One region of the Streptococcus hillyeri genome, then DNA from elsewhere that is predicted to be linked to it. Evidence: predicted binding sites of a transcription regulator. Region 1 holds the regulator's gene; each other region holds the start of a gene.

What was found. The regulator NrdR, encoded in region 1, represses ribonucleotide reductase genes. The targets are predictions, from matches to a motif close to ACACNATATATNGTGT.
Region 2: the regulator NrdR is predicted to act here: its motif matches at 6,850-6,865, upstream of nrdH (glutaredoxin-like protein NrdH).
Region 3: the regulator NrdR is predicted to act here: its motif matches at 2,970-2,985, upstream of AB6M99_RS05985 (deoxynucleoside kinase).

What each region holds. Positions count from the first base shown of each region.
Region 1 is NZ_CP163513.1:1,691,333-1,702,094, forward strand. It holds gene AB6M99_RS08120 (IS30 family transposase) at 1-103, opposite strand, end outside; gene recU (Holliday junction resolvase RecU) at 307-909, shown strand; gene pbp1a (penicillin-binding protein PBP1A) at 974-3,082, shown strand; gene AB6M99_RS08135 (VanZ family protein) at 3,188-3,487, opposite strand; gene der (ribosome biogenesis GTPase Der) at 3,785-5,095, opposite strand; gene dnaI (primosomal protein DnaI) at 5,167-6,069, opposite strand; gene AB6M99_RS08150 (helicase loader) at 6,070-7,227, opposite strand; gene nrdR (transcriptional regulator NrdR) at 7,214-7,708, opposite strand; gene AB6M99_RS08160 (alpha/beta hydrolase fold domain-containing protein) at 8,078-9,055, shown strand; gene AB6M99_RS08165 (RidA family protein) at 9,555-9,938, opposite strand; gene AB6M99_RS08170 (YozE family protein) at 9,953-10,168, opposite strand; gene AB6M99_RS08175 (GNAT family N-acetyltransferase) at 10,181-10,672, opposite strand; gene msrA (peptide-methionine (S)-S-oxide reductase MsrA) at 10,669-10,762, opposite strand, start outside.
Region 2 is NZ_CP163513.1:704,393-715,154, forward strand. It holds gene lepA (translation elongation factor 4) at 1-1,717, shown strand, start outside; gene AB6M99_RS03515 (GNAT family N-acetyltransferase) at 1,868-2,239, shown strand; gene nrdF (class 1b ribonucleoside-diphosphate reductase subunit beta) at 2,873-3,829, opposite strand; gene AB6M99_RS03525 (hypothetical protein) at 3,914-4,234, shown strand; gene nrdE (class 1b ribonucleoside-diphosphate reductase subunit alpha) at 4,326-6,485, opposite strand; gene nrdH (glutaredoxin-like protein NrdH) at 6,514-6,741, opposite strand; gene AB6M99_RS03540 (HU family DNA-binding protein) at 7,045-7,320, shown strand; gene AB6M99_RS03545 (GAF domain-containing protein) at 7,807-8,304, shown strand; gene dnaX (DNA polymerase III subunit gamma/tau) at 8,304-9,974, shown strand; gene AB6M99_RS03555 (helix-turn-helix domain-containing protein) at 10,531-10,762, shown strand, end outside.
Region 3 is NZ_CP163513.1:1,268,560-1,279,321, reverse strand. It holds gene AB6M99_RS05990 (S8 family serine peptidase) at 1-2,234, shown strand, start outside; gene AB6M99_RS05985 (deoxynucleoside kinase) at 3,016-3,648, shown strand; gene AB6M99_RS05980 (phospho-sugar mutase) at 3,752-5,470, opposite strand; gene AB6M99_RS05975 (ECF transporter S component) at 5,551-6,120, opposite strand; gene coaC (phosphopantothenoylcysteine decarboxylase) at 6,137-6,679, opposite strand; gene AB6M99_RS05965 (phosphopantothenate--cysteine ligase) at 6,672-7,358, opposite strand; gene AB6M99_RS05960 (YkgJ family cysteine cluster protein) at 7,438-7,935, shown strand; gene AB6M99_RS05955 (putative heavy metal-binding protein) at 8,025-8,348, shown strand; gene AB6M99_RS05950 (CPBP family intramembrane glutamic endopeptidase) at 8,721-9,587, shown strand; gene uvrB (excinuclease ABC subunit UvrB) at 9,679-10,762, shown strand, end outside.

The sequences.
Region 1 (10,762 bases):
CTTTTAGGATAGTTTGTCCAATGGCTTTGAAGGTTTCTCCACGTTCTAAGCCAAGTTGGATGTCATTGCGGTCTGAGAGGGTAAGGTGTTTATATTTTGTCATAGTAAGGACTCATTTCTAACACAAACGTCTCAGACTTAATTCCACCATAAAAATCCGTTTTAGACTAATTTCCACTTCGAAAGCTAAAGTGGAAATTACTTTGGGAAATTACCCAGTCACTAAAAATGCAGTCATTATTTGTCATCCTTTTTTAAATTATGTTATAATTAATAAGATATAAGTGAAAAAATCAAGGGAGGGTTATGGTTAATTATCCCAATAAGCTCAACAGAAGAAGTCATTCTGCCACTCAAAATAAGCTGGGCCATAAGACTATTGATTTTGCTAATCGCGGTATGTCATTTGAAACTGCAATCAATGCCACTAATGACTATTACTTGTCTCGTCACATGGCGGTCATTCATAAAAAACCTACCCCGATTCAAATTGTAAGAGTTGATTATCCTAGACGTAGTCGAGCAAAAATTGTTGAAGCCTACTTTAGACAAGCCTCAACGACTGACTATTCGGGCGTTTATAAAGGATATTACATTGACTTTGAAGCTAAAGAAACCCGTCAAAAAACGGCGATGCCTATGAAAAACTTCCATCATCACCAGATTGAACATATGGCAAATGTGTTACAACAAGACGGTATCTGCTTCGTTCTCCTTCACTTTTCCAGTCTCCAAGAGACTTACCTTCTCCCTGCGAAACCTCTGATTGATTTTTATCAGATTGACCAAGGGAGCAAGTCTATGCCTCTTGATTATATCAGAAAAAATGGTTTCGCCATAGAAACAGGTGCCTTTCCTCAGGTTCCTTACTTAGATATCATAGATAAATATATTTTAGGCGGTGATTAGCATCAAAAACGCAAGAAAAAAATTAAAACCTTCCAGAACTAAGAACTCAAGTCCTTGGAAAAAAATCTTAGGCTACTTAACAATCGGTCTACTTAGTATTATCATTTTAGCCGTTTTGGCAGGTGGTGGTCTGTTTGCTTTCTATGCCAGCCAAGCTCCGGAACTTTCTCAAGAAAAATTGCAGGCCACAAGTTCTAGCTTGATTTACGATAAAGACAACAACCTGATTGCCGATTTGGGTACCGAAAAACGAGAACTCGTCACTTCAGATAATATCCCTATCGGCTTGGTGAATGCGGTGGTGTCCATCGAAGACCATCGTTTCTTTCAACACCGCGGAATTGATATTTATCGTATTTTAGGATCTGTTTGGCATAACCTGACTAATGATACGACTCAAGGTGGTTCAACACTTGATCAGCAGCTTATTAAGTTAGCTTACTTTTCAACTGCCGAATCAGATCGTACTATTAAGCGAAAAATTCAGGAAATTTGGTTAGCCTTGCAAATGGAACGTCAATTTACAAAAGAAGAAATTTTGACATTCTATATCAACAAGGTATATATGGGAAATGGAAACTACGGTATGCGTACCGCAGCTAAATCTTACTTTGGTAAAGATTTAACCGAGCTATCCGTTGCCCAATTAGCCTTACTTGCTGGTATTCCTCAGGCACCAAGTCAATACGACCCCTATACACAACCTGAGCTAGCCACTAAGCGCCGTGACATTGTATTATCCCAAATGTATCGTCATGACTACATCACAAAAGAGGAATACGATAGCGCTGTCGCAACTCCCGTCAACGATGGCTTACAAGCCCTAAAACCTGCCACAAGTTTCCCTAAATACTATGATAATTACTTGACAGAGGTTATCGCTGAGGTTCAAAAACAAACAGGCCTTAACATTTTCAACTCAGGGCTTAAGGTCTACACAAACGTTGATAGTGCCGCTCAGGAATATCTATACGACATCTACAACACAGACACATACGTTGCCTATCCTGATGAGGAATTTCAAGTAGCCTCTACTGTTATGGATGTTACCAATGGTCACGTTATTGCTCAGCTTGGTGTTCGTAACCAACAAGAAGATATTACCTTTGGTTCAAACCAGGCAGTGTTAACCGATCGTGACTGGGGTTCAACCATGAAACCTATCACCGATTATGCCCCAGCCATTGAAAACGAGGTTTATACTTCAACTGCGCAAAATTTAAACGACTCTTTCTATTACTGGCCAAACACTAAAACGCAAATCCATAACTGGGACCGTCAGTATTATGGTTGGATGACAATGCAGTCTGCTATCATGCAATCGCGTAATATTCCAGCTGTAAGAGCATTAGAAGCAACTGGTTTAGAGAAAGCGAGTCACTTCTTGGCTGGATTAGGAATTACTTATCCTGAACTTTACTACTCAAATGCCATTTCTAGTTCCACATCAAGTACGGATCAGCAATATGGTGCAAGTAGTGAAAAAATGGCTGCTGCCTATGCTGCTTTCGCCAACGGTGGTATCTACTACGAACCTCAGTATGTTAATAAAATCACCTTCAGCGACGGTTCAAGTAAAACCTATAAAGCTAAGAGCAATCGTGCCATGAAAGAAACAACAGCCTATATGATGACTGATATGCTAAAAACCGTTCTCTACTCTGGTACTGGAACTAGTGCACAAATTTATGGCGTGCATCAAGCTGGAAAAACAGGAACATCTAACTATACAGATGACGAACTTGCTGCCATTGAAAAGAATCTCGGTTTAACTAATTGGAACGTGGGACTCATGGCTCCAGATGAAAGCTTTGTTGGTTATACTCCTCAGTATTCAATGGCTGTTTGGACTGGTTATAAAAACCGTCTCACCCCTGTATATGGCCAAGGGTTATCCATTGCTACTGATGTCTATCGCGAAATGATGACTTATTTAACCGGTGGTTATAATAAAGATTGGACAATGCCAGATGGGCTTTATCGTAGCGGTAGCTACCTCTACCTTAGCGATGCCACTCCAAGCTACAATTATTATGAAGAGACAACCGACGATTCTAGCACTAGCGAATCAGAAACTTCTGAAAGCTCATCAGTGACCGAATCAAGCACTCTCGATGATACAGGCAGCCAAACAACCAATACCAATGAAATAACTTCTACTAATAGAAACTAAATTGAGTATCGAAAAAAGCAGATTGGAAAATCCAGTCTGCTTTTTTTTATTATAGTTTCTAACGGTCATCCTAAGTTAATCAACGACTGATTCTCAATGATATCCTTAGTGATTTTTTCTGAGAACTTTTCCCATCAAGAATCCCAGATAAGCTCCTAAAATATTATGAATCACATCTGTAATATCAGCCATCCCAATCGCTAATAGGTATTGAGTAGCTTCATAAACTAAACTTAGGCAAATAGCTGTTACAAGTAATCTTTTTGCTCTGCTATTTCTCAAAAAGAATCCTAGAGGCGTGAAGGCAACAATATTAAAAACAATTTCTCGCCAGTCTATCGCTTGACTTCCTACTGTTTGTGCTATTTCAGCATAGGGAATAAGATTAAGGGAGCGGTACTCCATCGGCCAAGGCAGACCTATCCGAAACTTAAGAAGAATTCCCTAGGTTAAGACTGTAATGTAAAGAAATATCAAAATCTTTTCAATCGCTTTCATAATTCCTTCTAAAGAAGAGGTTGGGACATAAATATCTCAACCTTCTATTTTTAATGGTAATAACAGATTGACGCAGTGGTTGATTGGAGGTCCTAAACCCTTGCTACGCAATCGTTAGCGGCCATCCTAATCAACTGTGCGGAGGTGGGACGACGAAGTCAATTTCTTCGAAATCATGACTTCTGTCCCACTCTCTTCTCTTATCTATTTACGTTTACGTGCAATGAGGTGAATTGGTGTTCCTTCAAAACCAAAGGCAGCACGAATTTGATTTTCCAAAAAGCGCATATAAGAGAAGTGCATCAATTCTTCTTCATTAACAAAGATAACAAATGTTGGTGGTTTAACCGCAACTTGTGTGCCGTAAAAGATTTTAAGGCGTTTTCCTTTGTCTGTTGGTGTTGGATTGATAGCAATCGCATCCATAATTACATCATTAAGGACAGCTGATGGGATACGTTTATTTTGGCTTTCACTGATACGCTTAATCATTTCTGGTAATTTATGCAAGCGTTGTTTAGTCACAGCTGATACAAAAATAATTGGTGCATAGCTTAAAAATTGGAAACCATCTCTAATATCTGCTTCCCATTGAGAAACCGTGTGATTATCTTTTTCAAGGGTATCCCATTTATTAACAACAATGATAATCCCTTTACCCGCTTCGTGGGCAAAACCAGCAATACGCTTATCGTATTCACGAATACCTTCTTCAGCATTGATCACCAATAATACGACATCAGATCGGTCAATGGCTCGCATTGAACGCATGACAGAATACTTTTCAGTATTTTCATAAACCTTACCAGATTTGCGCATACCTGCGGTGTCAATCATAGTGTACTCTTGACCTTCGCTATCTGTAAAGTTAGTATCAATCGCATCGCGTGTTGTTCCTGCAACAGGGCTAGCAATCACACGGTCCTCACCTAAAATAGCATTAATGAGACTTGATTTACCAACATTTGGACGGCCAATCAAGCTAAATTTAATAATATCTGGATTTTCTTCCTCACGCTCGGTCGGAAGATTTTCCACAATAGCATCTAAAACATCACCCGTACCAATACCGTGTACAGAGGATACTGGATAGGGATCACCTAGACCAAGTGAATAGAAATCGTAAATGTCATTTCGCATTTCAGGGTTATCAACTTTATTGACAACCAAAATAACAGGCTTATTGGTCTTATAAAGGATACGAGATACGTATTCATCGGCATCCGTTACCCCTTCTTTTCCAGAAACAACAAAAACAATCACATCTGCTTCTGTCATCGCAATGTCTGCTTGATGCTTAATTTGCTCCATAAACGGCGCATCCACATCGTCGATACCACCGGTATCTATCAGACTAAACTGGCGGTTGAGCCACTCTCCTGTTGTATAAATGCGGTCGCGAGTAACACCCTCTACGTCTTCAACGATAGAGATGCGTTCACCAGCGATACGGTTAAAAAGTGTTGATTTACCAACGTTGGGACGCCCAACAATGGCAACTGTAGGTAAAGCCATAATTCTCCTTTAAATATTTTGTTTCTTCTAAATTACTGTCACATGTCATCAACAATTTTATGACTGTAACATTATCTTCTATTTTCACCTCGCAGATGTACTTCTTTCGCTAAAAAACGAATGCGTTCCATCACACGTTTGGCTTGCCAAGTCTCATCCGAACCTCTGATCATTCCCATTTTTTTCTCTAAATCAGAAAAACTGTAGTTCGATGTGAAAAAGGTTGGTAACTCTTCCAACATACGATACTGTAAAATCACTTGCAGAACTTCATCACGTACCCATGAGGTTGACTGTTCTGCACCAATATCATCCAAAATCAATACCTGTGATTTTTTCACGGCATCAATTTCTTCTTTAACAGTACCGGTATTGATGGCATTTTTGATATCAATGGCAAAGCTTGGAAAATGTAAAAATGTCGTAGAAACACCTTTTTTCTCCGCTAATTCACGCGCCATGGCAGCAAGCATGAAGGATTTTCCAACCCCCATATCACCATGTAAGTAAAGTCCTTTTTGCTGAGCTTGTGGATAGTCAGCGACAAATGTTGTCAAGTCATCTAAAACCTGAATACGATTCACATCATCAAGATTAACATCTTGAAAGGTAATTTTCTTGTAAGTTTTTGGCAAGCTAACCAGATTAATACGATTTTCAATCGCCTGCTGGTTTTGAGCAGCTTTCAGCTCAGCAGTCTCACGATAAGAGACATCTGCATAACCCTCATTCATAAAGAGAACTGGTTGATAGCCTTTGGCAAGATAACTAGCATCTCCCGCTTCAAATTTCGCACGTTCATTGCGATACTGATTAAATTTCGGGAGACTACGTTTAATCTGTTCAGAAGTCATCTGATGGCGAGCAATAAAGTCTGCCACCTCAGAATCAGCTAAAATCACACGCATCAAGTCATCAGTTACTGCTCGGTGTAAGTGCTGACTGCGCTCTATAGTTTGTCCAACTTTTTCCATCTACTCACTCCCTCCTAAACGCGCAAGCATTTCTCGCTTCATCTCTTCCAACCTCGCCTTCTCCTCAGGCGTCGTCTCATTCTTATAATCTGGATTACTCCAATCAGGAACATTAGATTTTACTTGCTTAGCACTCTTGCTGCTCTCTTTTTTCCTTTGGTCAAAGCTGCGCATTTTGCTGATGGCAACCTCTGCACTAGTAACCTCTTGATAGGCAAAATCATTGGCAATCTTCATCAGATAAGTTTTATTAAGGTTTGCAGACTTGGTCTTTGCCAAGGTATAAATCACCATCACATTAATCACATCATCCAAGAAATTCATAGCAACAAGTTCATCTAAAACACGCCATTCATCCGCAGTGATAACAGCCTTACGAGCTTTTTTAATCTCTCCGAGAATTTCAGCTGGACTTTGCGTCTTAGATTTCGCCAACAATTCAAATTCTTCTTTGGTAAAATCAGATGACGTTGCTGGCTGCTGCGCTTGTTCTAGAAAAATTTTGATGCGTTTGGGCAAAATCGTATGACGGTAAGCCGTTTGTTTAGCCACCTTATACAACTCAAACCAGGTTAAGTGGTATTTTTCAGCCAAATTATAAAGCTCAATGACTTCCTCATCTTCTTTTTCTAAACGCAAACCTTCTGACTGCATGCGCTGTTTAAAAAATTCCCACTGAAAACTAGATTGACGTTGCGGCTTAACATTCGTTTCTTCGATACCTGTAAAAACTTCCGAGAATTTTTTAGATAAATTACGAGCTGTTTCAGGAATTTTCGTCATCAATTCTCTGACAGCTACCTCGCCAATACGCTTTTCCAATAATCTTCGATAAGCAGGATTTTCTAAAAATTCAGAACTTGACAAGGCTGATTGGATATCAATAAGATAACCTTCTGGTGTCTGGTAAAATGCAACCAAATCCATAGCCGTCAACAAAGCTAGCGCCTCTTCAAAGCGCCGCATCCCAAACTGCATATGATTTAAAATCTCAGTAAATTTATGCGGTCTGATACCATTGTCCCAAAAAGCTATAAAATAAGCATAAAGACCAATGGCGTCAACTCCTAAAATTGGCTGATAAACTTGCGCAAGACTTTGATGCTCATAAGCATGACGATTCCCTTCAAGGTAGGAAAAGGTATCATTCGGTGTCATCTCTTAGACTCCCTTTTTTCTTACCTCTTACACGGTTTGTAATTTGTCGAAGAAGCTCTTCAATCTCATCGACATCCTTGAAAGAACGGTAGACGCTGGCAAAACGCACATAAGTAATCTCATCAAGCTCTGCCAATTCATCCATGACCAAATTACCAATCACAGTACTATCAACTTCACTATCGTAGTCACTACGCACCTTGCGCTCAATACGACTAATCGCTTTTTCAATATCGCTACTAGAAACTGGACGCTTCTGGGCACTCTGGATGATTCCATTCAAAATCTTGTCACGAGAAAATTGCTCACGTGTACCATCCTTCTTAATCACAAGAAGAGGCATTTCCTCTAGACGCTCAAAAGTCGTAAAACGATTGGCACATTCTTCACATTCACGACGACGACGGATGGTATTCCCATCCTCTGCTTGGCGACTATCAATCACACTTGATTTATTGCAATGACATTTTGGACAGCGCATAATTCACCTACTTTACCTGATACTTAATACTTTATTCTACCACAAAATACGGAATAACAAAAGCAGTAGGACACGCAATCATTCTATGCTTACCTCCGCTTTCGCTATTTAGTTCCAGTTTCAAGCTAACAGCATTTGGGGCTCAATAATGACAGTATTTCACTATTTCAAACTCTTCTGCTTGTATTCGAACTAGCTTTTATACTTAGTATAGGTAAGTCACAATATGATTTTCAACCCTTGAAGTTAAATAAACAAAAATTTTGTTTTAGTCTATATTGACAAACCGCAAATCCTTCTATATACTAATGCTGTATTAATTAACAGTTACTAAAGGAGTTACTCTTGAAAAAATCACTAAAATCAGCAATGCTTCTAGCTGGATTAGCTCTAACATTGTCTTATCATTCACCAGTAAATGCTAGCGATCGTTCTTGGAAAAGTTGGTTTATTGAGCAATACTTTTGGTTAAAACGTGATAAAAGTTACTATTCACAGCAAAGCGATATCAGCTTTCAAAACTACTTAGATGCCTGTAGAGAACAATCAGACAAACCTTACCAACTTGACCAAGCTTCTGTTAATGGCGAGCTAAAACAAGAGACACTCTATGACATGCAGGTATTTACTTGGAACGATAAAAACGATTCCAATCAAAAAACAATTCTTTATCTAGCAGGCGGTTCTTATCTCAACAACCCAACTAGCTATCACATCAGCATGTTGCGAAACTTGTCGATAGCATTAGATGCTAAAATCGTATTACCAATTTACCCTAAAGCACCGCGTTATAGCTACGATTATGCCATTCCGCGCCTTGTGAATCTCTATGATGATATTTTAAAAAAGACAAATCATTTAATTTTAATGGGAGACTCTGCTGGCGGTGGTCTGGCACTAGGGTTAGCTCATGCATTAAAACATGAAACCAACCACTTGCAACAACCTACACAAATTGTCTTACTCTCTCCTTGGCTTGATGTCACTATGAGTCATTCTGAAATTTCTCAGTACGAAAATAGTGATCCTATTTTATCATCGTGGGGGTTAAAACGCGTCGGAGAGCTCTGGGCTAAAAATCCCGATAACACTGACCACATCTATGTCAGCCCTAAAAATGGTCCTACACAACATTTAGCGCCAATTGCAATTCTGACAGGAACACGTGACATCTTCTATCCAGACATTCGAGATTATGCTAAGACACTCAAAGAAACAGCTACCAGCAAAATTATCTATATCGAAAAAACTGGTATGAATCACGTTTACCCTATTTATCCTATTCCAGAAGCAACTGAAGCTCAAGACCAAATCGTCAAAATTATTAACGGTACCTATCCCTACTAATCATCTGAATCTTATACTTAACAAAAATCAACTGTTAAAGTCAATTAGTTTTTATTTAGTATTTTTGTTAGCACTTCTCCTAATGTGGTGTGGGGCGGAAGCGACCTCCTACAGAGTTCCATTCCTTCTTGGCAAGCCTAGGTCTTGCCAACCCCTTCACACTAAAACTAATTAGTTTTAGTGTTATCACCACTGCGGAAAGTGCTAGTTGTGGCGACTTCGTCGCTCGTAATGATTGCAGAAAATACCAACAATAAGATATTATAAAAAAACCATATGTTGAAGGGAAATTCATTGTGACTGAAACAATTTATCTTAAACGAGTTTACTATTTTAAAGATAAAACACTATAACATGACTACCTCAACTTAACAAAAACAGTTCCATCCAAACTTTATTGATTCATTTTTAGAGAGTATCATCACTTAACTATATAAAAAAGCAGTAGCTAATCAGATTGATTAAGCTACTGTTTTTAGTTTATTTCGATTATTAATGCCTATGCTTGAACTTCAGCAATCACTTCAATTTCAACTTTGACGTCACGTGGTAAACGTGCAACCTCTACAGCCGAACGTGCTGGAAAGTCCGAACTAAAAGCTGTTTTATAAACCTCATTAAAAGGCACAAAATCATTCATATCACTGAGGAAACATGTCGTTTTCACCACGTGATCAAAATCAGTACCCGCAGCTTCTAAAATCGCTGCAATGTTTTTCAACACTTGTTCAGTTTGTTCTTGGATGGTATCACCGACAATCTCTCCTGTCTCTGGTGAAAGCGGAACTTGACCACTGGCAAACAACAAATTGCCAACAATTTTTCCTTGAACATATGGACCAATAGCCGCAGGGGCTTTATCTGTATGAATAGTTTTCATAATTATCTCCTTTTTTCTTAATGCCCTAAATAGTCTTCCCAAATCTTATCAAAATCACTCAGATTAAAGGCAAAACTCGCCTCATCTTCCAAGTAACGACTGACAACTTCAAAATCATCCGTATGTTTTGGGAACGTTGTCTCATCAAAAGCTAAATCAGCTAAGATGGCTACCGGCTCATGACTTTTTGGATTACGCTGAGCCATCAGCCAGGTGTAAAATGATTTTCTCAATGCCAATTCTCCTCAATAATCAAATGTTTCGTCTCCCACTTGAATGGTACGAGTTAATTCTTCTCCTTCAAATGGTTTACGAACTTCAATCAAATTTAAAACAGTATATCCCTGCTTTCTCAAAAACGCTATCATCCCATGGTTGTTAGGATGAACATAATGAAACAAGGTTTCACCACCTAAAAACTGCGATAACCTCTCAGCCCTTTGAAAAAGTGCCGTAGCAATCCCTTGCTTTCTGGCAAGCTCAGATACAAAAATCTGTTCTACCCAAACCAAGGAACCTTCAACTTTACAAACGATGTAGCCAACTAGATTATGCTCAACGAAAGCACCATAGACTGGAAATTTCTCTTCTAAAAAGTATGCGAACTCTTCACGCCCTTCTTCTAAATCAGGCTCTACCATACGATTCTTAAAACGTCTTAATGTAGACCTAAAAGAGGCAAAAAGCGGAGCAGCCTGCTCCAAATGGCAGGTAGTCAATTCTAAAATCGTTATCATTTCCAATTATCCTTGAGAAAGGCTTTACGAATAGCTGAACTTTCTTTATAACGCTCAGGGCTTTTTTTATAAAAACCTTGATGGTATTCT
Region 2 (10,762 bases), 990 kb from region 1:
GACAGTTTCAAGCCGTGAAATGCAAGCGCAACTTTTAGATAGCATGGATTTGGAGCGTGAACGAGGCATTACCATCAAACTTAATGCGGTGCAATTAAATTATAAGGCTAAAGATGGTGAGACCTATATTTTCCACTTGATTGACACGCCAGGACACGTTGACTTTACCTATGAGGTGTCTCGTTCTCTAGCGGCTTGTGAGGGGGCAATTTTGGTCGTTGATGCGGCGCAAGGGATTGAGGCTCAGACCTTAGCAAATGTGTATCTTGCCTTGGATAATGATTTGGAAATCTTGCCAATTATCAATAAAATCGACCTACCTGCAGCTGATCCAGAGCGTGTGCGTCAGGAAATTGAAGATGTGATTGGTCTTGACGCCTCAGAAGCTGTGCCAACATCTGCTAAAGCAGGTATCGGAATTGAAGAAATCCTTGAACAAATCGTTGAAAAAGTTCCAGCACCAACAGGAGATGTGACAGCGCCTCTTCAAGCCTTGATTTTTGACTCGGTTTATGACCCTTATCGTGGAGTAATTTTGCAGGTGCGTGTGGTTAATGGTGTCGTGAAGCCAGGTGATACCATCCAGATGATGAGTAACGGTAAGACGTTCGATGTTACCGAAGTGGGGATTTTTACACCTAAGGCGATTGGTCGTGACTATCTAGCGACTGGTGATGTTGGCTATATTGCTGCCTCAATCAAGACAGTTGCGGATACCCGTGTGGGTGATACGGTCACTCTAGCAGATAATCCTGCGAGCGAAGCCTTGGCTGGATACAAACAAATGAATCCAATGGTTTTCGCAGGTCTTTACCCAATCGAATCCAATAAATACAATGACCTTCGTGAAGCCCTTGAAAAACTTCAATTGAACGATGCTAGTCTGCAATTTGAACCAGAAACCTCTCAAGCACTTGGCTTTGGTTTCCGTTGTGGTTTCCTAGGTCTTCTTCACATGGACGTTATCCAAGAGAGATTGGAACGTGAATTTAATATTGATTTGATTATGACAGCGCCGTCGGTAGTTTACCATGTCAATACGACAGACGGTGAGATGGTTGAAGTGTCAAACCCATCTGAATTTCCTGATCCAACCCGTATTCAATCCATTGAAGAGCCCTACGTTAAGGCACAAATCATGGTTCCACAAGAATACGTTGGTGCTGTGATGGAGTTGGCACAGCGCAAACGTGGAGATTTTGTGACCATGGACTACATTGATGACAATCGTGTTAATGTTATTTACCAAATTCCGCTTGCTGAGATTGTCTTTGACTTCTTTGACAAATTGAAATCTTCTACACGTGGTTATGCGTCATTTGACTATGAAATTTCAGAGTACCGCACTTCTAAACTGGTTAAGATGGATATCTTGCTCAACGGTGACAAGGTCGATGCGCTCAGCTTTATCGTTCACAAAGATTTTGCTTATGAGCGTGGAAAACTCATCGTTGATAAGTTGAAAAAAATCATCCCTCGTCAACAGTTTGAGGTGCCAATCCAAGCAGCGATTGGACACAAGATTGTTGCCCGTACAGATATCAAGGCTCTCCGTAAAAACGTCTTGGCTAAATGTTATGGTGGTGACGTTTCTCGTAAACGTAAACTGCTTGAAAAACAAAAAGCTGGTAAGAAACGTATGAAAGCCATCGGTTCTGTTGAAGTGCCACAAGAAGCCTTCCTCAGCGTACTTTCAATGGATGAAGATGAGAAATAAGTCTGTTAAAAAAGAGGTTGTGAGAACATCCTCTTTTTTGAAAGGAGAAAGAATATTGTGGAAAGTATGGAAGTTATCATTTCAAAAGCGTTTGTACAAAATAGGCAAGTTGTCAAATAAATTTTCGATGATTTACCTGAATGGTTTGGCATCCCCGAATCTACCAAAGAATACATTGATACAGCTGGTAATCAGATTTGTTTATTGGCAAAAGATTCTCAGGATTATATTGGATTTATGAGCTTGATAGAAACATCTGAAGGGTTTGAAATAGATTGCATGGGAGTTTTGAAATCCTATCAAAATCAAGGAATCGGATCATTAATGATGGACACATTAAAAGAGTTTGCCCGCCAAAAGGAAAAGACAGCTCTCTTGGTAAAAACATTATCAGAAGCTTATCCAAGTAGCGAATATGCAAAAACGAGAGCATTCTATGAGAAAATGGGATTTATTAAAAGCCGTTATCTAGATATTTGGGGTGAGGAATTACCTTGTTTAGAGATGAGCTGTCAGTTCTAATACTTGTCAAAAATTAAAAATTACTTTTTGCTTCTTTCTTAAAAGTGCGGACGCTCCAAAGGTCTCCCAGACCTTTGGAGGTGGGAAATAAGACGAACAGAGTTCGTCACAGTCGATAAGGTTTGGGAAATTTTTAGGTGGGAAATAGAGCTGAAGAAGTCAGCGTCAAAACCTCCTACGGAGTTTCATTGCTAGATTTGAACCTCTTTTTCACAGTAGATGATTGGCTGTACTTGTCGACTACTCGATAGCGTCCACCCTAATCATCCTTGCGGGGGAACTACTACGAAATTGATTTTCAATTTCTGTAGTTCTCCCAAAAATCCGTTCTTATCAAGCCAATTCCCCTCCTTCTTTTATTTCTGAACTTGGGCTAAAACTGTCCACTGGACAGTTTCACTAATAAGAATACCACCATGGCGAAAGAAGCTCTGGAAAATCAATCCATTTATTGGTTCTTGATTTGACTTAAACTGCTAATTTTGATTTTGGATGAGTATAAAAACTTGCTGACGCGCATTATTGCTTTTGTTATACAAGATAAAAGTAGGTAATTGAAAAAGCATAGTATCAACAATGTTAATTTGATACTATGCTTTTTACTCTATAATTTAAGATAATATATTGTTTTTATTACAGTCCGTAGTTATAGTCGTCGTCTTTCATAGCTTCAACGGTACCAAGGAGATAGCCGTTACCGACTTGAGAGAAGAAGTCGTGGTTGCTAGTTCCTGTTGAGATACCATTCATGACAATTGGGTTAACATCGTCTGCAGTATCTGGGAAAAGAGGGTCTTGACCAAGATTCATAAGGGCTTTATTGGCATTGTAGCGCAAGAAGGTCATAACCTCCTCGGTCCAACCGACAGTGTCATAGAGTGACTTAGTATAGTTTTCTTCATTTTCATAAAGTTCGTAGAGGAGGTCGTACATCCATTCACGGAATTCAGCCTGCTTTTCTTCTGATAATTCATTAAAACCGAGTTGGAATTTATAACCGATATAGGTACCGTGTACAGATTCGTCACGAATAATCAGTTTAATAATTTCAGCAACGTTAGCCAATTTGTTATTACCGAGGTAGTAGAGTGGCGTAAAGAAACCTGAGTAGAAAAGGAAGGTTTCAAGATAGGTAGAAGCTACTTTTTTCTGAAGGGCATCGCCATTTTTATAAATTTCATTGATGATTTCAGCTTTTTTTTGCAGGAATTCGTTATTGTTTGTCCATTCAAAGATATCTTCAATTTCTTTTTTTGTGTTTAAGGTTGAAAAAATCGAAGAGTAAGATTTAGCGTGAACAGATTCCATGAATTGGATATTGTTCAGAACAGCTTCCTCATGAGGTGTTCTAACATCTGCACGGATGGCTTCAATACCAGATTCAGACTGCATCGTGTCAAGGAGGGTCAGTCCACCGAAGACTTTACCAACCAAATCTTTTTCATCTGCGCTTAGTTTACGCCAGTCGTCAAGGTCGTTTGACAGTGGGATACGGGTATCGAGCCAGAATTGCTCGGTTAATTTTTCCCAAGTTGATTTGTCGATAACGTCTTCAATTTCGTTCCAGTTAATGGCGCTATAGTAGTTCATGAGTGTTTCCTTTTTAGTTTTATTTGTTTATTATATCATATTTTGTTATGATAAGGAAAAGAGAGAAGTGGGGGAAAATGCGTAGTGTTAGTAGAAATGATAATGGAGTTCATCTTAGGAGGATTCATTTTCATAAGTGACCGTTGGTTGTTAGAGCATCCTAAGGGGAATAGTTTTTCTGAGAGTGCTATTAGAGGAGGTATTTACACCGTATGGTTAATCAGTACCCTTATATTTAGTTGGCTAACTGTTCAACTGTTTTCGGTCATTCTGAAGGGAGAAAGGAACTGGGCAATTATCTTAGTGGCTATTGTTAGCCTAGCGATTGCCATTTGGATAGGTTATCGCTTTTGGCGCTACACGAAAGCCTTACTTTTAAAAAGAGCCCCTAAAAATGATGTTTAAATGAATTAGTATAAGAGGTATGACGAGACAAAGGAAGAGGCAGAGACGTGATGGTCTTTGCCTCTTTTATGTGTTCAGAGATGTAAGGCGATTAAATCACACAGCTTTCACATTGGTTAGCACCAACCTCTTCGCCATCATCTGTGTAGGTACGGACGTAGTAGATCGATTTAACCCCTTTATTGAAGGCATAGTTACGAAGGATAGAAAGATCACGTGTCGTTTGTTTGCTTTCTGTTTTCCACTCATAAAGCCCAGTTGGGATTTCGCTACGCATAAAGAGGGTCATTGAGAGCCCTTGGTCCACATGCTCTGTAGCCGCAGCATAGACGTCGATCATCTTGCGCATATCCATATCATAGGCTGATTGGTAATATGGAATGGTATCTGTTGACAAACCGTAAGCTGGGTAGTAAATCTTACCAATTTTTTTCTCTTGACGTTCTTCAATACGTTGCGTAATGGGATGGATAGAAGCAGAGCAGTCGTTAATGTAGCTAATAGAGCCGTTTGGTGCGACTGCTAGGCGGTTTTGATGATATAAACCATCTGCCATAACAGCTTGACGAAGGGCTTCCCAATCCTCTGCTTGCGGAATAAAGTGATCTTTGAAGAGCTCTTTAACCAATTCTGATTTTGGTACAAATTTGCCTGTAACGTATTTGTCGAAGTAAGAGCCATCAGCATAAGCAGATTTCTCAAAATTCGCAAAAGTAATGCCACGCTCACGAGCAATATTATTTGATTCTACAAGTGTCCAGTAATTTAAGAGCATAAAGTAGATATCTGTAAACTCAATAGATTCGGGTGAGCCATATTCGATATGGTGTGTCGCAAGGTATGAATGAAGTCCCATGGCACCAAGACCGAAAGTATGAGCCTGGCTGTTACCATATTTTACGGTTGGCACAGCATCGATGCTTGAACTATCTGTGACAAATGTTAGCGCGCGTGTCATGGCCTTGATTGATTTTCCAAAGTCTGGAGAAGTCATCATGTTGATAATATTGGTTGAGCCAAGGTTACATGAGATATCCATCCCCATTTGAAGAAATTCTTGTGCATCATTGATGTGACTTGGCGTCTGGATTTGAAGAATTTCTGAACAGAGGTTAGACATGATGATTTTACCGTCAATTGGATTCGCACGGTTTGCTGTATCAATATTGACAATATAAGGGTAACCAGATTCTTGCTGGAGTTTAGAAATTTCAGTTTCTAAATCACGAGCTTTAATCTTCGTTTTGTTAATATTTGGATTGGCTACCAATTCATCGTACATTTCTGTGATGTCAATGTAATTGAATGGAATACCATACTCTTTTTCAACACTATAAGGGCTGAAAAGGTACATGTCTTCATTATTGCGAGCGAGTTCGTAGAATTTATCTGGAACAGTCACCCCAAGAGAAAGGGTTTTGACACGGACTTTTTCATCCGCATTTTCCTTTTTCGTTGACAAGAAAGCAATGATATCTGGGTGGAAAACATTAAGGTAAACCACACCAGCCCCTTGACGTTGTCCTAGTTGGTTAGAGTAAGAAAAACTATCTTCGAAGAGTTTCATAACAGGGACAACCCCAGAAGCAGCACCTGCATAACCTTTAATAGGAGCGCCAGCTTCACGAAGATTATTGAGACTGATACCAACACCTCCGCCGATACGAGACAATTGCAGAGCAGAGTTGATGGAACGTCCGATTGAGTTCATATCATCAGTAACTTGAATCAAGAAGCAAGAAACAAGTTCACCACGACGGCTACGTCCAGCATTCAAGAATGATGGAGTTGCTGGCTGATAGCGCTGGTGAATCATTTCCATCGCCAAGTCATGTGCTAATTCTTCATTACCATCTGCAAAATAGAGGGCGTTGAACATGACACGGTCCTCAATACTTTCCAAGTAGAAGTCCCCGTCATTGGTTTTTAAAGCGTATTGCTGATAAAATTTGTAAGCAGCCATGAACGATTTGAATTGGAAGTTTTCATTTTTCAAATCAGCAGCCAATTTTTCGATAAAATCAGGAGCATATTTGCTGATAAATTCTGTTTCAATATAATCATGTTCAATTAAGTAGTTGATTTTTGCCATCATGTTATCAAAAGCGAGTGTATTTGGAATCACATTTTCGCTAAAGAAAGCTTTGAGGGCCTCTCTATCTTTGTGTAACATGATTTGTCCATTGACAGGACGATTGATTTCATTATTGAGGCGGAAGTAGGACACATCGCCAAGTTCTTTAAGACTCATCTCTATTAGTTCCTTTTCAAGTATAGTATTATGAAACGATTTCTTTTAATTTAGAGGGCTGGAAACCTGAAAAGACAATATCGCCAGCTTCAATCACTGGAGCAGCTGTAAAGCCGAGAGATTTAACATAGTCGATTTTCTCTGGATGCTCGTCAATGTTGATTTCTTCAAAATCTGCACCGGCTTTTTCTAAAAATTTCTTAGTCATATTGCACTGCATGCAATTGTTTTTTGAATAGACAGTAATTTTAGTCATAGTAACATCTCCTAAAAATAATACCTTACTAGCATACCAAAATTTAGAGAAAATGCAACTGAAAAAAACGAAAACAACACAAAATATAGTGTGATTAAATTTTCACAAATACCATATATAGTGGTTTGTTCGTTTTTTCTAAAAGAGAGAAAAATCATGATAGGAGAACCAATTTTCTAAAAATCGTAAAATTATTTTAAAGTTGGGTGAAATGACCCATAAAACTTGACTACCAAGCGCTTTTAAGTTATGATAGATTCTGTTAGAGCGATACGCTCAAAAAAAATTGGAGGATTTGTTAAAATGGCTAACAAACAAGATTTGATTGCAAAAGTTGCGGAAAGCACTTCATTAACTAAAAAAGATTCAGCAGCAGCAGTTGATGCTGTATTTGCAGCGGTTTCAGAATACCTTGCAGCGGGTGAAAAAGTTCAACTTATCGGATTTGGTAACTTTGAAGTTCGTGAGCGTGCAGCACGTACAGGTCGCAACCCACAAACTGGTGAAGAAATCACAATCGCAGCATCAAAAGTTCCAGCATTCAAAGCTGGTAAAGCACTTAAAGACGCTGTTAAATAGTAAAACTGTCCAGTGGACAGTTTTAGCCCCTGAGCCTAGAAATAAGAAGCGAAGGGATAAGAAGACCAGAGATAGTTCTGGTCTTTTGTTTTGAAAATAGTTAGCTAATCTATTTGACGCCTATTGTATCAACGTTTCTGCGTTGTGCAGTAGGCTTTTTTCTGTGTTTTGGGGCTCCAAGTATCGGGGGAGCGATACTTGGAGGTGGGAAAACAGAGTCTGTGATAAACCAGTGCGAGATCACAGGCTCACTTATGAAAGGGGCATAAAATCAGTAAGTTTCCATGATGTCAGTAACATTTGATTTCTTTTTTAAGGATAGAGTAAAAGGCTTAGTATCAATTTCATCAAATAGTGGCTTTTCATTTGTTTGACTGAGTTTTAGTTGCGAGACTATAATCCCTTTTTATACTATCCTAGTGTTCTTACATAATGATATTCTACTTTTTACCTTAAAATTAGACCGGTATGTGCTATAATAGTTCTATGAATACTAAGCAAAAAATTGAGAATTATGAATTATTGTTAATGCAGGCAGAGGGTCTTTTTGCCAATGAGACAAATGCTTTGGCGAATTTGTCAAATGCTTCTGCCATGTTGCGCGTGACCTTGCCAAATTCTGTGTTTACAGGTTTTTACCTTTTTAATGGTCAAGAATTGATTTTAGGGCCTTTTCAAGGTGGTGTTTCTTGTGTCCATATTGCTCTAGGTAAAGGCGTTTGTGGTGAATCTGCTGAAAAACGTGAAACATTGATTGTAGATGATGTGACTAAGCATGATAATTACATTGCTTGTGATAGCGCAGCCATGTCTGAAATTGTTGTTCCAATGGTTAAAGATGGAAAGTTGGTTGGTGTTCTGGATTTGGATTCTAGCTTAGTAGCAGATTATGATGCCATTGACCAAGAATACTTGGAAAAATTTGTTGCTATATTATTGGAGAAAACATTCTTTAACTTTGATATGTTTGGAGTAGAAGGTTAATGTATCAAGCACTTTATCGGAAATATCGTAGCCAAGCCTTTGATGAGATGGTTGGCCAAGAGGTTATTTCGACGACTTTGAAACAAGCTGTCGCGTCTAAGAAAATTAGCCATGCTTATCTTTTTTCTGGGCCTCGTGGAACTGGTAAAACTTCTGCGGCGAAAATTTTTGCTAAGGCAATGAACTGTCCTAATCAAGTAGATGGGGAGCCTTGTAATCATTGTGATATCTGTCGTGATATTACAACTGGTAGTCTAGAAGATGTCATTGAAATTGATGCTGCTTCAAATAATGGGGTTGATGAAATTCGTGACATTCGTGATAAATCTACCTATGCTCCAAGCCGAGCGACATATAAAGTTTATATCATTGACGAGGTTCATATGTTATCAACGGGGGCTTTCAACGCTCTCTTGAAGACTTTGGAAGAGCCTACTGAAAATGTTGTGTTCATTTTGGCTACGACAGAACTGCACAAGATTCCAGCGACCATTTTATCCCGTGTGCAACGATTTGAATTTAAGTCCATTAAGCAGGCTGCTATTCAGCAACATTTGGCAGGGATTTTAACCAAAGAAGGTATTTCTTATGACGATGATGCTCTGGTGATTATTGCTCGACGTGCTGAAGGAGGAATGCGTGATGCTCTCTCGATTCTTGATCAGGCATTAAGCTTAGCACCAGATAATCAAGTGACAGTTGCCATTGCTGAAGAAATTACGGGATCCATTGGACTTGTGGCACTTGATGATTATGTCGCAAATATTCGTCAACATCAGGTGACAGAGGCGCTTGATAACTTGGAGACTCTCTTTGACAGTGGTAAATCCATGAGTCGCTTTGCGACGGATTTATTGACTTACCTTCGTGATTTGCTAATTGTTCAAACTGGTGGACAAGCCAATCGTCAGACGGAGCAGTTTACCGAAAATCTGAATATTCCTCAAAGTCAGCTATTTGCTATGATTGATACGGTTACGACTAGCTTGCCTGAGATTAAAACAGGTACACATCCTAAGATTTATGCAGAGATGATGACCATTCGTTTAGGGAACAATAGCAAAGCAGTTCAAACGGAGATTCCAGAAAACTTAGAAGCAGAGCTTAGTCAGCTACGTTCAGAGATCGCGGAGCTGAAAAAGCAATTATCACAAGGTATTGCAAGTCCTAGCTCTGCCATTTCTCCGAAACCTCAAACCAAGAAAAGTGCTGTCGCCTTCAAAGTAGATCGAGTCAAAATCATAACAATCATGGAAGAAACAGTTGCCGATAGCCAACGCTCGCGTGAGTATCTAGAGGCACTAAAGGGCGCGTGGAATGAGATTTTGGACAGCATCTCTCCGCAGGACAGGGCCTTATTGATGGGCTCAGAGCCAGTTCTTGCCAACTCTGAAAATGCGATTTTAGCCTTTGATGCTGCCTTTAATGCAGAACAAGCCATGAAGCGAGAAAATCTCAATGCTATGTTTGGTAATATTATGAGTAAAGCAGCAGGCTTTTCTCCGCAAATTATGGCAGTGCCACGCCAAGACTTCAATGAGATTCGTGCAGAATTTGCTCAAAAAATGAAAGCACAACGTGCAGAACAAGAAGAAACTGTAGATGAAGAGCCAGCACTTCCAGAAGAATTTTCTTACTTAGCAGATAAAGTTGAGATTGTGGAAGATTAAGAGAATAGATGAGGCTAGAAAAAGCTTAAAAACAGAGAATGGCTTAGAGCACGACAAACGCATGAAGAAAATATCGCTTTCAGATAACGATTTTTCATAAAAAGATATATTTTTAACCATGAAATTTTGTTATAATATAGACGAAAAAGAGGCTGAATCGATGTATGTATGTAAATGTCGTGAAAATATTTTGAAAAAATGCATGTAGCTAGAAAATGGTTACATGCATTTTCTTCATGCGTTTGTCCTGTGACTTAGAGTGACGTTTCTTGACACATCACTCTAAGCCGTTTTATATTGTTTACTTTCTTTATTGCAAGACTAACATTTAAGTTTTTGCCAGCTTCATTTATTAGTGTGACTAAGAAATGATAATTTTTAGTAGATACCTTTAATAGAGATTGTGATTATCTAACAACGATAATCATTTCTTCAAAAAAGAACAGTGGAGCAATAATTTTACTTTTCATGTGAAAATACTCACTTTTGTTTTTCTTTATTGTATGATATCATAAAATTAAAAAGTATTCCCATATATGCTTATTGGAGGTGTATGATGAAAAAATTTGGAGAAATTTTTAAAAAGTTTCGAGAATCTAGAGGATTACGATTAAAAGATGTTGCAAAGGCTGGTATATCAATCTCCCAGCTATCTCGATTTGAAAAAGGAGAGACAGATTTAACCATTTCTAAGTTTATGGCTATTTTAGATGAGATTAACATGCCAATTGATGAATTTATGTATGCGGTGCATGATTTTCATAGGGATGAACTGAATGAACTCTTGT
Region 3 (10,762 bases), 420 kb from region 1:
GTATCATTATTGTTAACCACTTGGAAGGACGTTCGTTAGAAAGTTTGCCACAAGGGGATATTCCAGCAGGATTTATGACCTTCGAAGATGGTGTAATCTTGAAAGGTATGACCGATGCTAACCTCACCTTTACAGGTGATTATGGCCAATTTACCTTACCTAAAGGTGCCTACATGGATGATTTTTCAAGTTGGGGATTGACTGCAGATGGTCATATGAAACCGGATATCACTGCACCAGGTCATGGGATTTATTCATCAATTTCTGGTAATAAGTACGAACCTTGGTCAGGAACAAGTATGGCAACACCGCATGTGACAGCTGTAATGAACTTATTGCTCAAACATGTGGAAACAAAATTTGCACATTTAAACCTTACTCCAGAAAAACGTTTGGAATTGGCAAAAGCTTTATTGATGTCAACGGCAAATCCAATTAAAAATGTTAAAGCTGGAACCTTTATTTCCCCACGTCAGCAGGGTGCAGGTGCACTTGATCTTTCAAAAGTTGTGAAATCAGATACCTATGTTACAGGTAATGGTCAACAGACTAAAATCCACTTAAATGATGTGGCAACCACATTTGAAATCCCAGTCATGGTGCACAATCTTGGTGACACACCAAAAACGTTTGATTACCATGCAACAGTGATGAGTGATCAGGTTTCTGATAAAGCCTTTACGTTATCACCTCAGCATGTTCTCGATACAGCTAAACAACGTGTCATCGTTGCGCCGCGTAGCAGTCAATTGGTGACGCTTAAGGTTGACGTATCGTCAGCAGATCAGAAATTGCAAGCTGAGATGCCAAATGGTTACTTCCTAGATGGTTTTGTACAGTTTAAAGCCGTTGATGCTCAAGGAGTAGATATGAGTATCCCATTTGTTGGCTTTAGAGGAAACTTTGCAGATTTACCTGCTGCTGAAGAAGCTATTTATAACCGTCTTGAAGGCACATTCTATTACCAACCTCAAGAAAAGACTAATGAATTTGATTTAAAATATGGTAATTTTGTAGAAAAAGGCTTTACTGCTTTAAAATCACACTATAAACCATGGTCTGCTGTAGGAGCTGGTTTATCAGATGAAGATGCTCCAGAATCAGAAGTGAATACGGTTTTAGGGTCATATGAAAAAATAGATGATGAAAACAAACGTCTTTTAATTCATCAAGGTGATAAACCTTATCTTGCTATTTCTCCAAATGAAGATGGTAATATGGATACCGTTACTTTCCAAGGAACTTTCTTTAGAAATGCCAAGGGCTTAAAAGCTCAAGTGCTTGATAAAGAAACAGGTGACGTGATTTGGGAAAGTGATAACGAAGCAATCGCTCATAAAAACTACAATAAGAGTGATGAAGTTCAGGGAGCTGTTGAATATACCAACACGAGCTGGGATGGCACGAATAAGGATGGCGAAACTGTAGCGAATGGTACCTACATTTATCGTGTCCTCTACACGCCAATGACAACAGGTGCTAAAGAACAACATATGGATTTTGAAATCATGGTCAATGTGACAAAACCAGCTCTTCCTCAAGTCGTGAATTATAACAAAGAAACACGTCAATTGACTGTCAGTCAACCAGAAGTAACAGGCTTGCCAATTTACCGTCAGCGTCTAGCATTCCTTTCACTAGACGAGGAAGAAGGTCTGTATAGCGTGGTTTATTTACCAATCGCTGAAGATGGTACCGTTACAATTCCAGAGATGACTGAAGACGATATTGAAATCACATTAGAAAATGTGAGCTATGTTGTCGAAGACATGGCTGGAAACTATAATCAAATGCCTTTGCTTGAGTTGATTGAAAAAGGCAAAGCTCCAGAGATTATGGACGAAGAGAAAGAACCAGAAGTTGAGTTTCACAGAGCTCCAGAAGTTTCTCCACATCCAGAAAGCAAGGGTGAAACACAGCCAGAAGCTAAGGATGACAAACCATCTGAAATCGCTCCAAAATTGGACGATAAAGAGACGAAGCAAGAAGATAAATTGTCGTCAGAAGTGAAATCTCTTGAGACAGGTTCAGTTCACTCAACGTTGGCAACTACTGTTTCGAAAACTCCAAATCAGTTTTCACGAGTAGCTAAGAAGCAATCGCTAACTTCTAAGACAGCAGCATTGCCAAAAACAGGTGAACAAACAGCTATCGGAGCTATTTCAGCTGGCTTATTGGCAATCGGTGGAGCTATTCTTAGCATGGCTTATCGCAAGAACACTCGCAAGCGTTAATGGCTAAAAATGTGATTTTCTCTGTGACAAAGAGAGAACCAATTGACTGTTTTCTACAATCTATAATATTGTGAATACATTCTAAGTTTGATTGGTATAGAATTTAGTGTCAAAAGCCAAATATCAAAGAAGTTGGGAATATTTTTCTCAGCTTCTTATTTTTAGTATGAATAAATATCATTGATACCGTGAACCAGCAGTCATATCACTTATAAAAACTAGCGACTGCGAGACATTAGAAGTGGTGATTAATACTTGTCAAAAATCAAAAATTACTTTTTTGCTTCTTTCTAAAAAGTGGCGGACGCTCCAAAGGTCTGGGAGACCTTTGGAGGTGGGAAATAAGACGAACAGAGTTCGTCACAGTCGATAAGGTTTGGGGAACCTTTTGAGGCGGGAAATGAAGCTGACAAAGTCAGCGTCAAAACCTCCTTTGGAGTTTCATTGCTACTTTTTGAGTCTAGGTCTCAAAAAGCCCGCTATAATCAGGAGTTTACTCTTGATTATAATACCACCATGGCGAAAGAAGCGCTTGGGAAATTGATACCTTTATTGGTCCTTGAGTTTGCTCAATATGCTAATTTTGATTTTGGTTGAGTATAAAATTAAAAAATATGGCTAAAAACTGCGAGCGGTTGTAGTATCTTCTCTGTTTCATTTCTAGCTTTCTGTTCAGCTGGAAATGACTTTGATATTTAACCCGTTCCAATATCTTGTGATTGCTGTATTGACTTTTTACCATATCTTGTGTTAAGATAGTCTCTCGGAGGTGAGAACAATTGTGATAATATTAGCTGGCATGATTGGTGTAGGAAAGACAACTTATACTGCCCGTCTGTCTGAGGCCTTAGGTACAGAGGCATTTTATGAGCCTGTAGAAAATAACCCTATCTTGGATAAATACTATGAAAATCCTGATAAGTATGGTTTTGCTCTACAAATTTATTTCTTAAATAAGCGATTTAAGTCAATCAAAGAAGCTTATTATAATAATGATAATGTTTTAGATCGTTCGATTTACGAGGATGCGCTCTTTACTTACATTAATTCGCTGGAAGGAAATATTAGCCAGGAAGAGTACGAAATTTACCTAGAGCTTTTGGATAATATGATGGAAGAGCTCGAAGGTATGCCTAAGAAAGCACCAGACTTGTTAGTCTATCTTGATGGTAGTTTTGATCATATCATGGGCAATATCAAAAAACGTGGTCGTGATTTTGAGCAACCTACAGATGAAAATGGTCTATTAGATTACTATCGCCTCTTGCATGGACATTATGGTGACTGGTATGATAATTATGATTACAGTCCAAAAATGAAGATTGATACAGATCATTTTGATGTGACCAATGATGAAGACTGGGAAAAAGTATTTGCACAGATTAAAGAAACGTTAAGTACTTTAGAGAGATAAATACAAGAAAATACAAGGTTTTGTGCCTTGTACTTTGTTTTTAGATATGGAAAACTAAAACCACCCGTTTTTTAGCGGGTGGTTTTGATGTCATAAAGTGTGATTATTTCACAAAATCATTGATTTCTGTTTCAATGTTAGCAATTTTTTCCTCTGCTTCGGCAAGTGTTTCACCGACTGTTGCGATATAGAATTTAATCTTTGGTTCTGTTCCTGATGGGCGAACTGCAAACCAGCTGTCATCGGTCAATGTGTATTTAAGGACGTCAGATGGTGGTGTTGTCAATTCAGTTGTTGTACCATCAAGGGCGACAGCTTTTTGAAGAGCAAAGTCTTCAAAGAGGGCGATGTCTGTTTTGTTGAACTGTTCTGGTGCATTGTCACGGAATTTAGCCATGATTGCTTTGATTTGTTCGGCACCGTCTTTACCTGAGAGGGTAACAGAGATAGTTTTCTCAGCGAAGTAGCCGTATTCTTTGAAGATTTCATCAATACCGTCTGCAAGTGTCAGGCCACGAGAGCGGTAGTAGGCTGCAATTTCAGCCACCATTAAAACAGCTTGAATAGCATCTTTGTCACGAACAAATGGTTTGATGAGATAACCGAAGCTTTCTTCAAAACCAAACATGTAGGTGTGGTTGTGCTTTTCTTCAAATTCTTGGATTTTTTCAGCGATGAATTTGAATCCTGTCAACACATTGAACATGGTTGCGCCGTAGCTTTCAGCAATCTTAGTAACCAATTCAGTAGATACGATTGATTTAGCAAGGGCTGCATTTTCAGGTAATGTTCCTGCTTGTTTGTGGGCTTCAAGGATATATTTGGCGATGATTGCACCGATTTGGTTTCCTGAGAGGTTCCAGTATGAACCGTCAGTTTGACGAACTTCAACACCGACACGGTCAGCATCTGGGTCCGTTGCTAAAAGCACATCAGCTCCGATTTCACGTCCGAGTTCTTCAGCGAGGGCAAAGGCAGCTTGGCTTTCAGGATTTGGTGATGCAACGGTAGAGAAATCAGGGTCAACGGTTGCTTGGCTTTCTACGACTTGAACAGACTCAAATCCAGCTTCAGCAAGGGCACGACGCGCTAGCATTTCCCCAGTACCATGAAGAGGTGTGTAAACAATTTTCATGTCTTTGCCATGCTCGGCAATGAGTTCTTTATTGATGTTGATAGCCTTGAGTTCATCGAGGTAGAGGCGGTCTGTTTCTTCACCAAGAACAGTGATGAGACCAGAGCTTTTGCTTTCTTCAAGGTCAGCGAGTTCAACGGCAAATGGATTGTCAATGCCACGGATAAAATCAGTCAAAGCAGAAGCGTCTGCTGGTGGCATTTGGCCACCGTCTTCACCGTAAACTTTGTAGCCGTTAAATTCTTTAGGGTTATGACTAGCTGTTACCATGATACCGGCAACAGTACCGTAGTGGCGCACTGCAAATGATAGTTCTGGTGTTGGGCGTAGGCTTTCAAAAACATAAGATTTGATACCGTGTGCTGCTAGGACTTGAGCAGATTCGAAGGCGAACTCTGGTGAGAAGTGACGTGTGTCATAGGCAATAGCTACGCCACGTTTTTTAGCATCCTCACCTTTGCTTTCTACTAATTTTGCAAGGCCTTCAGTTGCTTGGCGTACCACATAAATATTGATACGGTTTGTACCAGCTCCGATATAGCCACGCATACCTGCGGTACCAAATTCAAGGTTTGTGTAGAAGGCATCTTCTTTTGTTTTTTCATCCATAGATTCTAATTCAGTACGAAGGTAGTCGGGCAGTTCAGAAAAATCCACCCATTTTTGGTAATTTTCTTGATAGGTCATTGCATTCTCCTTTAACTTTTATTAATCGCTTTCATTATATCATTTTCATGTAAAAAAATCACGAGTTTTCGTGATTTTCATTATTTTTTTAAATTTTCGAGGCGTGGCACAATGATAAAGGTTAGGAATGACGAAATCACCATTTCAGCGATAGCATTTGTTCCTAAAACAGTAGCTAACATCGCTTGGACATTACCGTTGTAAACATTTGAGAAGAGGATGAAGATACCACCGAGTACAAAGATGGTGTTGGTCATTGATCCTACAGCACCTGCGATAAGAAGTCCACTACGGTTTTTGATTAATTTATAGACAAAGTAGGGTGTGATACCAATTAGTATTCGTGGGACCATTGCAATAATGAGCGAATAGATATTACCATTTTCGACAAAGGGTGAGAAAAGGTAGCTACTTGGGATTTGGATAACAGTGTTAGTAACGACACTGATGAGTCCCATTAAACCGCCAAGTGTTGCTCCTACACGTGGTCCATAGAGAATGGAGGCGATGATAACTGGAATATGCACCAAAGTTGGTTTAATTGGAAGCGGCAGAACATTAAAAATGATAGACGTCAGAAGATGGATGACAATCATTGTCGCAAAGAACATTGAGATGGTTGCAACAGTGGTAGAGTTTTTGTTTTTCATTTATTCTCCTATTTTGCTATGATAAATTTTCGTTAATGGTTTGTAGAATGGTATCTAGATCAGCTAGAGCGCCTCGTCCGACATCACCGCAGGCTAAGAGAGCTGATTTTGGTGTGATTTCTTTGTACCCCACCTCTTTTAAAATAGCGAGATTGCGCTGGGTTAAGGGATTATCATACATTTTTGTATTCATAGCTGGTGCGATGAGCTTTGGAAGGTCTGCTGGCAAAGCCAGTGCGGTTGCTGTGACCATATTATCTGCTCCGCCATGTGCCAAAGTAGCAATCGTATTAGCAGAAGCAGGTGCTAGGATAAAAAGATCGGCTTCTTTTCCTAGGTCGATATGGTTAATCCGCTCTGCTATTTTTTCTTCCATCACATCCAAGTGAACAGGATTTTTAGACAAGACCTGCAAGGTTAGTGGTGTGATAAATTGAGTCGCCGCTTCCGTCATGAGGACATGGACGTCATAGCCGCGCTTGGTGAGTTGGCTAGTCAAGTCGGCAGCTTTGTAGGCAGCGATGGAACCTGATACAGCTAGTAGAATGCGTTTAGTCATGAGCAGTCACCTTTTCATACAGTTTTTCAGCAATTTCTAGTTTGGTATGAGCTTTAATGTCATTTGTCTCATCAACGAGATAGGCGATGTGTTGGTCACCTGTAATCTCATTAAGGTCATTGGCGACAATAAGCTCAGCTTGATTTTTGACAAGGCTAGCCCTCGCCACGTCAAACAGCTCTGCTTTTGGAACATTCACCAAAAGTTTAAAACCGATGAGACGGATATTGGGATTCCACTCTTTAACCTGACTAATAACCTTTGGTGTTTTTTTCAGGAAAAGCACTTGGTAGTCAGATTTGGATGAGATTTTAGTTTCACCATTTTTTTTGGACAAAAGCTGAGCAGGAGAGTTTACTTGCTCCAGTTCTTCTAAGTCTGTCATGTAGACTGGCGTATAGTCTGATACCGCCATGCTGTGAATGAGGACATCGTGTGACTTAACGAGAGGCTCCAATGTCGTGAGCAGGCTTTCTACATTACTAATGAGTTGGATTGTCAAATTTGCTTGTTCAAGAGGTTTGACAGCTTGTTTTGTCGTTACTAAAGTGACTTGATGGCCTTTGGATAAAAAAGTTTCTGCTATTATTTTTCCAAGGTAACCGGTAGAGTGATTCGTAATCCCGCGAACACTGTCAATGTTCTCTGTGGTACCACCAGATGTAATCAAAATTTTCATAGGCTGATTTTACACTAAAATACTGATTTTGTAAATGATTTGAGTTATAATAAGAAGATAAAGAATAGAGGAGAAAATTGTGGCTAGTCAAGGTATTGACATTGAAAAATATCATCAATTAGCGTTGCAAAAACAGGGAGAACATCGTAAGTTTTTGGCGAGTTTAAAGAAAAAAGCTCCGAAAAATTTGGATAAAGTTGTCCAAGAGGTTCATCGTGAGGTTTTTCTTGAGATTGATTGTACCAAGTGTGCTAATTGTTGTCGTAATCTGGGGCCTCTTTTTACGGAGGCAGATATCACGAGGATTGCAAAACATTTTCGCATGAAATTGCCTGCTTTTGAAGAAGCGTTTTTACGGACAGATGAAGATGGGGACAAGGTTTTTCAATCGATGCCGTGTCCGTTTTTAGGGGATGACAACCTTTGTAGTATTTATGATGTTCGTCCCAAGGCTTGTCGTGAATTTCCCCATACAGACCGCAAGAAGATTTATCAAATTAATAATTTGACGATTAAGAATACCCTCTTTTGCCCAGCAGCTTATCTCTTTGTTGAAAAACTACAAAAGAGATTGTAAGGGAGTGATATTGCCTTAGACTACGCGTGTGGTGAGAGATAACAACCACTGGAAAATATATAAAACGATTACAAAAACGGAGGTGTTTTATGATTATAACAACAACTAATGGTGTTGATGGCGCTCAAGTGAGCGGTTATAAAGGAATTGTTTTTGGTGAAGTCATCACTGGAATCAACATGTTTAAAGATATTGGTGCCGGTTTGCGCAATATCTTTGGAGGTCGTTCAGCAAGTTATGAAAATGAATTGACTGAGGCGCGTGAAACAGCTCTCAAAGAAATGGAGAGACGGGCAACTGAGTTAGGAGCAGATGCTGTTATTGGTGTTAAGATGGATTATGAAGTCCTAGGAGCAGACAATGGCATGCTGATGGTGACTTGCAGCGGTACAGCAGTAACCCTAACCAAGTGAGAATGAAACAGTTGATTGGGATATTTTAAGTCTGAGCTCGGAAACAATGAAGCAAGGAAGCAGAGGGTATTTGAAAAGCTGTTCAGTTACAAATGTTCAATCTGTCATCGCATCAAACTGTCATTATTACAAAATTTAAGTGGTGAAAAGACGTTTCCTAGTCCCAGTAAGTTGTCTTAAAGAATGATTTTTAGTGAACAAAAGCTGCGCTTGTCAAAAATGATAGGTGCAGTTTTATATTTGTTTTACTAACTATCAATAACTATTGACAATAAGGTATTAGCAGATTAAAATAGTATTAGATTAATGACACAAAGGAGAATCTTATGAACAAGCGCATTCTTGCAAGCTCCCACAGAACTTTATCAAAAAATGCCTACTTGGCTTGTGGCTATCTTGACACCTGTAATGGTTGAAGGATTCTTTATAATAGGTAGTGTCTTATTTGGGATTATTTTTGGTCTTGCAGCTGTCTTTTTCATCATAGCCAATGGTAATTTTGACGCCTTCACAGAAGGAATGACCTTACCTCTCCATGTGGAATTATTGAGTTTTTCCTTTGTATCAGGCTTACTTTTTATATGGGTCAAATGGGTTGAGAAACGTTCAATTTCAAGTCTAGGCTTTTTTAAAAAGAACTGGTTTAAGGAGCTAGCACTAGGTTTTCTGGTTGGTTCTCTTCAATTCAGTTTGGCTATTGGTTTGGTTTATCTATTGGGAGGTGTGCGATTTTCTGGCGTAGATTTTTCTGGTTTAGCATGGCTATATGTTCTATCAACTATTCCTTTTTGGTTGTTGCAAGGTGGTACCGAAGAACTACTGACTCGTGGCTGGCTCTTGCCAATTTTAAATAAGCGGACCAATCTTGCTATTGCTGTTGGGATTAGCAGTTCCCTCTTTGGTTTGATGCACCTTGCAAATAATCATATCACTTTCTTATCTATTCTCAATATCGTATTATTTGGTATTGCGATGGCGCTTTATATGCTGAAACGTGATAACCTATGGGGAGTTATTGGTATCCATGGGGCTTGGAATTTCGTTCAAGGAAATGTCTATGGTGTAGCTGTTTCAGGTCAAAGTGTCGGTGCCTCTTTGTTTCATTTTGTGGAAAAAGCTGGCGCTCCAGAATGGATTTCTGGTGGCGGCTTTGGAACGGAAGGGAGCTTAATCACATCACTGGTTGAACTTCTTCTCATTGTGTATCTCTACTATGGGATTAAAAAAGAAAAGGCATAAGCGGTTTGGTTTAGTCACTAGACCGTTTTTCTTATCCATAAAAATAACAAAATTATGATAAAATAAGAAAAAACTGAGAAAGAAGAAAGACATGATTGATAGACGAGACGATAATCAGTTTGAACTGGTGTCAAAATACGAACCATCTGGTGACCAACCGCAGGCGATTGAGCAGCTGGTGGATAATATTGAAGGTGGTGAAAAGGCGCAAATCCTTATGGGGGCAACAGGGACTGGTAAGACCTATACCATGAGTCAGGTGATTGCCAAAGTCAATAAACCAACCCTCGTCATCGCCCACAACAAGACCCTTGCTGGTCAGCTTTATGGGGAGTTCAAGGAATTTTTCCCAAACAATGCCGTGGAATACTTTGTTTCCTACTATGATTATTATCAGCCAGAGGCTTATGTGCCCTCATCTGATACTTATATCGAAAAAGATAGTTCAGTCAACGATGAGATTGATAAACTCCGCCATTCTGCGACATCATCACTCTTAGAACGTAATGATGTCATTGTGGTGGCGTCGGTGTCTTGTATCTACGGTTTGGGTTCTCCAAAGGAATACGCGGATTCAGCGGTCAGCTTGCGACCTGGTCAGGAGATTTCAAGGGACAAACTGTTGAACCAATTGGTGGATATTCAGTTTGAACGTAACGACATTGATTTCCAGCGTGGGCGTTTCCGTGTGCGTGGTGATGTGGTGGAAATTTTCCCTGCCTCTCGTGACGAGCATGCCTTCCGTGTGGAATTTTTTGGCGACGAAATTGACCGCATTCAAGAAATCGAGAGCTTGACTGGGCGCCCAATGGGAGAAGTGGAACACTTAGTGCTCTTTCCTGCCACTCACTTCATGACCAATGAGGAGCATATGGAACATGCTATCAAAAATATTATTGATGAAATGGAAGCTCAGGTTAAAGAGTTTGAAGCAGAAGGCAAATTGATTGAAGCGCAGCGCATTCGCCAAAGGACAGAATACGATGTAGAGATGCTCCGTGAAATGGGCTACACCAATGGTGTCGAAAACTATTCTCGCCATATGGACGGCCGTTCAGAGGGCGAGCCACCTTACACCTTGCTGGATTTCTTCCCAGAGGATTTCCTCATCATGATTGACGAGAGCCACATGACCATGGGGCAGATCAAGGGCATGTATAATGGCGACCGCTCAC